4 regions of the Saliniradius amylolyticus genome follow, and region 1 is predicted to be linked to each of the others. Evidence: predicted binding sites of a transcription regulator. Region 1 holds the regulator's gene; each other region holds the start of a gene.
What was found. Region 1 encodes FNR, which switches genes on or off when oxygen is low (the NO sensors DNR and NnrR bind a similar motif). Its sites were predicted from a motif close to TTGATCTAGATCAA; they were not measured.

Region 1 (2,203 bases):
AGTAGTGGCGATTTTGTCATTTAACTTGGCATGTTCCTCGTCCTCGGTACCCACATTCACTGCGGCCAGGATATGGCCCTGATCACGCCAGTCATGATCCTTAACCAGCAGTACCGGAACAGGGGATTTTCTCAACAGATGCCAGTCAGTAGGCGTGAAGATCACTGACTTAAGTGCACTGTGTTGGTGAGTGCCTTTAACGATCAGATCATACTGATGTTCCAGAGCCTCATGAACGATGGCTTCATAGGGACGGTTATGCCAAACCACTTTTGCTTTAACAGTGATACTGTCGTCCTGAACCTGGCTGGTAATGAGTTCACTCAACCACTCGGTGCGATCATCTACCACTGCCTGTCGCATGGTTTCTCGTTCTTCCACCGACAGCATGGTGGTCATCTCGTAAGAAAAGTCATAAATGGTCAAAAAGGCGGTGATGTCCGCCCCGGTTTTCTTGGCCAGCTCGACCGCTCGGTTTAGTGCCTTTTGCTGCTCGACAGTCGGGTCGACCACCACCAAAATATTATTGAAATCCAGCATCCTTTAAATACCTTACTCAGCTAATAGCAAGTTAAACAACTGGCATTAAGTGTATGTTCAAAAGGGAGTTTTCGCCAATAGTCTGAATTTGCGGTGGATCAAGCCTGAGAGCTTTAAGAACGGCGTCGCCATGGTGATTGGGCGTGTTCTTTGCGGGCAAGGGCGGAGGAGAAATTCAGAGGCGCCGTAAGCGGGAAAGTGATTTCAACCAAGCAAGCGCGAATGCCAGAACACCGTTCTGTATCTTACGGTGACAAGCCGCACTGACTGCGCTAAATGCAGCTGAGTGGCTCTTACGGCATCAAAAAAGATGATTAAAGGGGTAAAAAACCCCTTAACACTAGGACGCTTGTGTATTGGGGTTTTTCAGCGCCGCCACGTTCTCAACACTCTGTTCCAGTCGCCGTGGGTCCAGCAAGGTAATAAGCTTGCCATCCACCTGGATCAAGCCTTCCTGCTGGAAGCGAGTTAGCAGGCGACTGATGGTTTCTACCGTCAACCCCAGGAAGTTACCAATCTCGGCACGGGTCATGGTCAGTCTGAATTCCTTTGCCGAAAAGCCTCGTTCGCCATAGCGTCGACCCAGCTGTGACAGGAAGAAAGCCAACCGTTGAGTGGCGGTACGTTTATTCAGTAACAGGAACATCTCCTGATCGGCGAAAATCTCCTGGCTCATCATGCGCATTACCTGCTGGCGCAATCGCGGTAGATCGCCACTGAGGTTCTCCAGCGTGGAGTAGGGGATTTCACAAACCATGGCGGTCTCTAACGCCATAGCCGTACTGCGGTGGGCACTATTTTGAATGGCATCAAAACCCACCACATCGCCGGGAAGATGAAAGCCAATAATCTGTTCTTCACCATCGGGAGTGACAGTATAGGTTTTGAAGGTCCCGGTTCGCACCGCGTATAAGTTAGTCAGCGGGTCACCCGATTGAAACAGGGTGTCGTTTTTCTGGAATGGGCGTTTACGCTGAATAATATCATCCAGCTTGGCCATTTCGTTTTCACTTAACGAGAAGGGCAAACAGAGTTGACTGAAGCTACAGTTCTGACAGTGAATGGTACCGCTGGAAAACTTGGACATACCGGATTTTATACCTTGATATTATTCTTTCCACACTATATCGAATCTAGCCAGGGCTTTAAAAGTACCCACAAAGAAAAAATTACTAATATCAGGGCTAAGGTCGAACGTACCCACCGAAATCCTAGCCATTGCCGAAGTTGCTGACCGAGTGTTCCCAGCGCAATGAGTGTCGGTAGCGTACCGAGTCCGAAAAGCAGCATAATTTGGGCGCCTTGAATAGCGGAACCAGAAGCGACCGACCAACTTAAGGTGGAATATACCAATCCACAGGGAAGCCATCCCCAGACTAACCCATAGGGCAAGGCAGCCAGCGGTGAGCGAAATGGCAACAAAGACTTAGACAGCGGGGCAATGTGCCGCCAGACTCTGCCTCCCAGCCGTTCTAAATACGTCAGTCCTCGCCACCAGTTGCCCAAGTACAGACCCATGGCCAACAGTAATAAACCACTTATGGTATTAAGAATATAAGGTCCCAGAGGAAGATGCGCGCCCGCGGTGCTACCTAAGGCGCCCGCTAAGGTGCCTGCCAGGGTGTAGCTGGCAATCCGGCCGACGTTGTAACCAAGCACGTAG
Region 2 (2,203 bases), 1.5 Mb from region 1:
CGGCTTGTGGGATCATGGTCGGTAAAGGCGAAGTCTATATGATCGGCGGGGTGGAGCATATGGGCCACGTACCTATGACCTTTAACGTAGATTTCCACCCCGGTTTGGCTAAGTATACGGCCAAGGCGTCGGGCAATATGGGCATGACGGCTGAGCTGCTGGGCCGCCAAAACGGTATTAGTCGTGAGATGCAGGACCAGTTCGGTGCCCGCTCGCACCAGCGTGCCGCTAAGGCGGCTCAGGAAGGCCGCTGGAATGAAATCGTCGCCACCGAAGGTCATGATGCCGATGGGGTACTGAAGATGATCGATCAGGACGAGGTCATTCGTCCCGATACCACAACCGAAACACTGGCGGGGCTGCGTCCGGTATTCGATCCAGTGAATGGTTCGGTGACTGCGGGTACTTCCTCGGCTATTTCCGATGGCGCCTCGGCAATGCTGGTAATGTCGGCCGACAAGGCCAAAGCACTGGGCTTAACGCCGCGAGCTAAGATCCGCTCGATGGGCGTGGCAGGTTGCGATGCCGCGATCATGGGTTATGGTCCTGTACCTGCGACCCAGAAGGCACTGAAAGCCGCAGGCATGACCATGGACGATATTGAGATTGCCGAGTTTAACGAGGCCTTTGCCGCTCAGGCGTTGTCTTGTATTAAACAACTGGGCTGGCTGGATGTGTATGATGAAAAGGTAAACCTGAACGGAGGGGCCATTGCACTGGGTCATCCGCTGGGTTGTTCCGGCGCGCGCATCTCTACCACCCTGTTAAACCTGATGGAATCGGAGAATAAATCCGTGGGGCTGGCCACCATGTGCATTGGCTTGGGCCAGGGCATTGCCACGGTGTTTGAACGGGTCTAACCCTGATTCAAAGCTTTTGAGAAAGCGCCTTCGGGCGCTTTTTTTATACCCGTGTTAAGGAAGTTGATGTAGCTCAAAAATCATCCAGTTTATTTGTATAAAGCCTCTTGAAGTCGATGTTGCTGGCTATATTTTAATCAATGCCAAAAAGGCAGAAACCCAATAGCAGTAACAATCAGGAGGTGGCTATGAACTTACTACCCAGAAACAGTATCGATTTTGATCGCTTCTTCGATAACTTCTTTGCGCCCAGCACCCTAGGCGGTGATCGAAGCAGCTTTTTTACCCCCAAGGTGGATATTCACGACAACAAAGACCATTACACCATAGTGGCCGAGTTGCCCGGGGTGAAGAAAGAGGACATTAACATCCAGCTTCAGGATGGGGTGCTCACGCTGGAAGCCCAGGCTCACCAAGAGAATAAGGAAGAGGCCGAAGGTAAGGTTATTCGCCAGGAACGTAGTTATGGCAAGCTGACCCGGAGCTTTAATTTGGGCAGCAATGTGCAGCAGGGGGACATCAGCGCCAACTTTAAGGACGGTTTGTTGACCATTAAGGCGCCTAAGGTAGAGCAGTCCGAGCCGGAAGCCAAGCGGATCCCTATTGGCTGATGGCATAAGAGATTAGTGTAGGCAAAAGGAACCGCATTCTCAGACTCGCCGTGAACCCCTCCGTGGGGGCTCCTATGCGGCTTCCTTGTCGCACAGGGTCTGGGAATGTGGTTTCCTTTCCCTGGCGGAAAGGCGTTGTTATCTACATCTGCGATTGCAGGTAGTTGGCTTTGCCGATGGTCTTAATCAGGCGTAGCTGCTGTTCCAGCCAGTAGGCGTGGTCTTCCTCGGTGTCGGCCAGTAACTCTTCCAGTACTTCCCGGGTTTGGTAGTCGCGCTCCTGTTCACATAACTGGATGGCGTCGCGCAGGGCGGTGCCGACCTCGTATTCCAGTTCCAGATCGAAACGCAGCATTTCCTCTACATCCTTACCGATGCGCACCGGGGTGCGACTCTTAATGTCTGGGGTGCCTTCCAGAAACAGGATACGCTCGATCAGCTTCTTGGCGTGCCCTTTTTCATCATCAAACTCATGGGAAATACGTTCAAACAGTTTGCTCAGGCCCCAGTCAGCATACATTTCCGAATGCAGAAAGTACTGGTCCATGGCCGCGAGCTCGGCGGCCAACAGGCCGTTCATGGCATCGATGATTTTCTGTTTACCTTTCATTTTTACCTCCTTACACCTGAGACTGAAGATAGTTTTCCGTGCCCAACTCACCGAGCAGGTGCTGTTGGGTTTCCAACCAGTCCAGGTAGTCTTCTTCCTGCCCCAGAATTTCCTCAAGCAGG
Region 3 (2,203 bases), 410 kb from region 1:
CGGCTTCTCGCCATTGGCCATCTGCTGCTCACGCAAGCTCTCCAGACGTTCACGGGAGCAATAGCACTTATACGCCTTGCCCTGGTCGAGCAGCTGTTGAATCACTTCCCGGTAACGATCGAAGCGTTGAGTCTGATAATAAGGGCCTTCGTCCCAATTCAGTCCCAGCCACTCCATGCCCTCTAAAATGGCGTCGATGGCCTCCTGAGTGGAGCGCTCGATATCGGTATCTTCAATCCGTAAGACAAATTTGCCGCCCTGACTCTTGGCATATAACCAGGAGTACAACGCCGTTCTGGCTCCGCCAACGTGCAGGTAGCCGGTAGGACTGGGAGCAAATCTAGTGGTAATGGTCATAGTCGAGTGAATCCTGTTGCAGGTCGTTAAATCATTTAGCCCGATATTTTATCAGCTTGCATCGCCTACGCCTATTCGACTGTCCTGGTGTTTTACTGCATCGCCAGAATAACGCTCAAAATGGGCAATATTGATGGTATAACCATCAGAAAAGCTCAATCTGCGCGCTTTTTATGCACTCAAACAGCTTTTTCAAAAATTGTGTTGACTCCTTTTTCGGGCTCCCTATAATACGCCCCCACTTGCCGAGGCAACTTAGCAAGGCAGACAACAAGTGGGTGGTTAGCTCAGCTGGGAGAGCATCGCCCTTACAAGGCGAGGGTCACTGGTTCGAACCCAGTACCACCCACCATTTGTTGTTCTGATTCCACTTTATGTGGGTGGTTAGCTCAGCTGGGAGAGCATCGCCCTTACAAGGCGAGGGTCACTGGTTCGAACCCAGTACCACCCACCATTTCTTTGTACAGATACCGTTTCATTCCTCTTTAAGAACTTTACGCATTCATTCGTATTGTTTTCGTTTCCTGTTGATCCAAATCTAATCAGGATCAATATGTTTAGTCTAGACTGAACGAACTAAACAAAAACCAACGCCCCAATATGAAAAACGATGTCGCCGCCCATTTTATTGAGCGTATGGGCTTATTAGTGGAAGCCGAAGGCATGCCTCGCATCGCCGGACGTATTTTCGCCTTTTTGATCTTAGCCGAAGGTCCACACAGTTTTGCCGAACTGGCTGAAGAGCTTCACATCAGTAAAGGCAGTGTCAGCACTAATACCCGTTTACTGGAAAACCTGGGTCTTATCGAACGGCTCACCCAGCCCGGTCAGCGTCAGGATTACTTTCAGCTAAAACACGCCCCCTACTCGGAACTGTTACGGGGCATCGCCCAGCGCACCAATACGGCCATTGAACTCATTCAACAAACCCGACGAGACTTACCTGTGGCGTATTCAGGCAGCCAACCTCGTTTGCAGGAACTTGAGCAGTTTTATCAGTGCTTTTGCCGTCATATCGAATCAATGTTTCAGGAGCTGGCGGAGCTTTCCGTTGAACGCATCAAGGAGGTGAAATTATGAACCGCTCTATTTGGATGGCCGCCGGATTAGCCGGAGCCTTGATAGTCTGGATGCTCCTTGGCGTGTTCAGCGATTCAGAGGGTCAGGCTTCATCGGAGGATAAGCAGAAAAGCGCAGCTCCAGCACTAACGGTACAGGCGGAACAACGCTCAGCACAGACCATAACCCGCGAAATTAAGGCCCATGGTTCTGCCGAGCCTGAGCGAGAAGTCGCCATCAAGGCTGAAACCTCCGGCCAAATACGGCAGATACTGGTCGACGAAGGCAATCAGGTGAAGCAGGGACAGGTACTGGCTCGCATAGCCATGGATGACCGTCAGGCGCGCTTGTCCAAGGCACAGGCGGCACTGGCAGAGGCGCGCAGCCAACTGGCTTCGTTCGAAACACTGAAAAAAGACAACTATCAATCCGAGCTTAGCCTGCAGCAGGCCAGAGCCGCCGTTGAAAAAGCCAAAGCCGATCTGGCCGCCATTGAGTTGGACATTCAACGCACCGAAATTCGCGCCCCCTTTAGCGGTGTGATCGAGCGTTTTATGGTGGAGCAAGGCGAGTTTGTTGTCGCCAATCAGGGCGTCATCCGCCTGGTGGATAACGACCCACTGGTGATCCGCGCCGATATTGCTCAGCAGCACATTGGCCGGGTCAAACCAGGCAAAACGGTGCAGGTGGAACTGGCCACCGGTTACAAAGACAGCGGTCCCATTCGCTATATCGCTCCCAAAGCCAATACCAATACGCGCACCTTTGCCATTGAGGTGGAGCTGGA
Region 4 (2,203 bases), 1.6 Mb from region 1:
ATTTAGAAAAGACTAAATTATACGGGAGAAGGATTGTCTTCTTGTCTTTCGCTCCAAATATTTGTCGAAAACCATACAAATCGCGCGGATATATGCCCGCCCATGAGGACTGACACAGACTTTGTGGTCATCCAAAGACAGTAACCCGTCTTCCTGCATTACGGCCAACTGCCTTAATTCCTCGGCGAAATACAGACTAAAGTCGATATCGTAGGCGTTGCCTATATCAGCAAAGGTCAGATCAAAATGGCAAATTAACTGACGAATCACCGCAGCCCGTATCAGGTCATCCTGACTCAGCTGATAGCCTTTATCTAAAGCGAAGCCGAAGTCGTCCAGCCTGTTGTAGTAGCCCTTGAGCCTTTTATCATTCTGAACAATCACATCGTTGACCTGACTGATAGCCGACACGCCCATTCCCAATAAATCACAATCACCGTGGGTGGTATAACCCTGGAAGTTGCGATGCAGACGCCCGTTTTGCTGGGCAATGGCAAGACTGTCGTCGGCTTTGGCAAAATGATCCATGCCGATACACAGATAGCCGGCATCCACCAACTTTTGTTTGGCGATGGCAAAGATCTTTTTCCGTGTAGCGCTGTCAGGGAGCGCCGTCTCATCGATTTTACGCTGGGCCGCAAAACGCTCTGGAAGGTGGGCATAATGAAAGACCGACAACCGATCCGGCGATAGTTCGATAACTTTATCGATGGTCTCGGCAAAACTTTGCGGCGTCTGGTGAGGCAGGCCATAAATCAGGTCCAGACTAACAGACGCAAAATCCAGTTGATAAGCCCGCACTATCAAGGCCCTGATCTGTTGTTCATCTTGCTCTCGGTTGATGGCCTTCTGCACTTGTGGGTGAAAGTCCTGTACACCAATGCTGAGGCGGTTAATCCCCATAGATTTAAGAATATCAAGTCTTGATACTTCAACCGTTCTGGGGTCGATCTCCAGGCTGATCTCGGCATCCTCATCCACACGAAACTGTTCAGTTAAGGTAGTTAATATGTGGTGAAGCTGCTCATCGCTGAGAAACGTGGGTGTGCCGCCTCCGAAATGGATCTGATGCACCGGTTTATCGGCAAATAACAACCCCTGAGTAGCAATTTCCCGACACAGATAATCCAGATAGCGGCTGGCCTTATTGGAGTTTCGGGTAATCAGCTTATTACAGCCACAGTAGTAGCAAGGGGAGTGGCAAAAAGGAATATGCAAATACAGCGACAGCCCCGGGTTGTTGCTGGAGCGATAGCTATCCAGCATGGTATCACGATTGAATTGCCCTAACTGCAATGCGGTCGGATAGGAGGTATATCTGGGTCCGTTGATCTCATACTTATTCAACGGCCTGGTCCCGGACTGATTCATGTTCAATGACCTTGGTTTATCGATGAGTGCTATTGTAGAGGCGGGCGAATCCTTCTATGTTGATCTGGCACAATAATAACCAAGCCCATCGGAGACGACAGAATGAAATACACGCTTTTGTGCCTCAGTGCGCTGCTGAGCACCTCGGTAATGGCCGACACCTATATTCATGCCGGTCACTTGATCACCGCCCAAGACGACCAGTTACTCAGTGATATGACTGTGGTCGTGGCTGGCAACCGGATAAAAGCCATCCATTCCGGCTATCGTACCCCGGATGATGATGACACTCTGGTGGATCTTAAAAACAGCACCCTGATGCCGGGACTGATGGATATGCACACCCATATCAGCTCCCAGTTTGGCCCCCGATCCTACATGGAAGGCTTTACTCAGAATGAAGCCGACTATGCGCTAAAAGGCGTGTATTACGCTGGCAAGACACTGGATGCAGGCTTTACGACGGTGCGTAATCTGGGTGATGCGTATAATGAAACGGTGGCATTGCGCGACGCCATAAACAAGGGTCTGGTCGAAGGACCCCGTATCTTTACAGCGGCCAAATCCATCGCCACCACCGGCGGACATGCCGATCCCACGAATGGCACTGCGGATATTTTTGAAGGCGATCCCGGTCCGAAAGAGGGCGTGATGAACGGTATTGCCGATGCCCGTAAAGCGGTGCGTCAGCGATATAAGGACGGTGCCGATCTGATTAAAATCACCGCCACCGGCGGGGTATTGTCGGTAGCAAAGAGCGGCCAGAACCCTCAGTTCATGAATGATGAAGTCGCAGCCATCGTCGAAACCGCCAATGACTATGAGATGACCG

Region 2: HMF8227_RS14105 (Hsp20/alpha crystallin family protein) is a predicted target of FNR. The motif match lies at 924-937, and genes of this name have one in related genera.
Region 3: HMF8227_RS05485 (GbsR/MarR family transcriptional regulator) is a predicted target of FNR. The motif match lies at 885-898, and genes of this name have one in related genera.
Region 4: hemN (oxygen-independent coproporphyrinogen III oxidase) is a predicted target of FNR. The motif match lies at 1,431-1,444, and genes of this name have one in related genera.

Annotation. Positions count from the first base shown of each region.
Region 1 is NZ_CP029347.1:1,571,558-1,573,760, reverse strand. It holds gene uspE (universal stress protein UspE) at 1-540, opposite strand, end outside; gene fnr (fumarate/nitrate reduction transcriptional regulator Fnr) at 881-1,627, opposite strand; gene HMF8227_RS07375 (sulfite exporter TauE/SafE family protein) at 1,663-2,203, opposite strand, start outside.
Region 2 is NZ_CP029347.1:3,027,031-3,029,233, reverse strand. It holds gene fadA (acetyl-CoA C-acyltransferase FadA) at 1-860, shown strand, start outside; gene HMF8227_RS14105 (Hsp20/alpha crystallin family protein) at 1,049-1,471, shown strand; gene bfr (bacterioferritin) at 1,614-2,081, opposite strand; gene bfr (bacterioferritin) at 2,092-2,203, opposite strand, start outside.
Region 3 is NZ_CP029347.1:1,159,475-1,161,677, reverse strand. It holds gene gltX (glutamate--tRNA ligase) at 1-357, opposite strand, end outside; tRNA gene HMF8227_RS05495 (tRNA-Val) at 634-709, shown strand; tRNA gene HMF8227_RS05490 (tRNA-Val) at 736-811, shown strand; gene HMF8227_RS05485 (GbsR/MarR family transcriptional regulator) at 958-1,437, shown strand; gene HMF8227_RS05480 (efflux RND transporter periplasmic adaptor subunit) at 1,434-2,203, shown strand, end outside.
Region 4 is NZ_CP029347.1:3,177,704-3,179,906, forward strand. It holds gene hemN (oxygen-independent coproporphyrinogen III oxidase) at 13-1,371, opposite strand; gene HMF8227_RS14765 (metal-dependent hydrolase family protein) at 1,474-2,203, shown strand, end outside.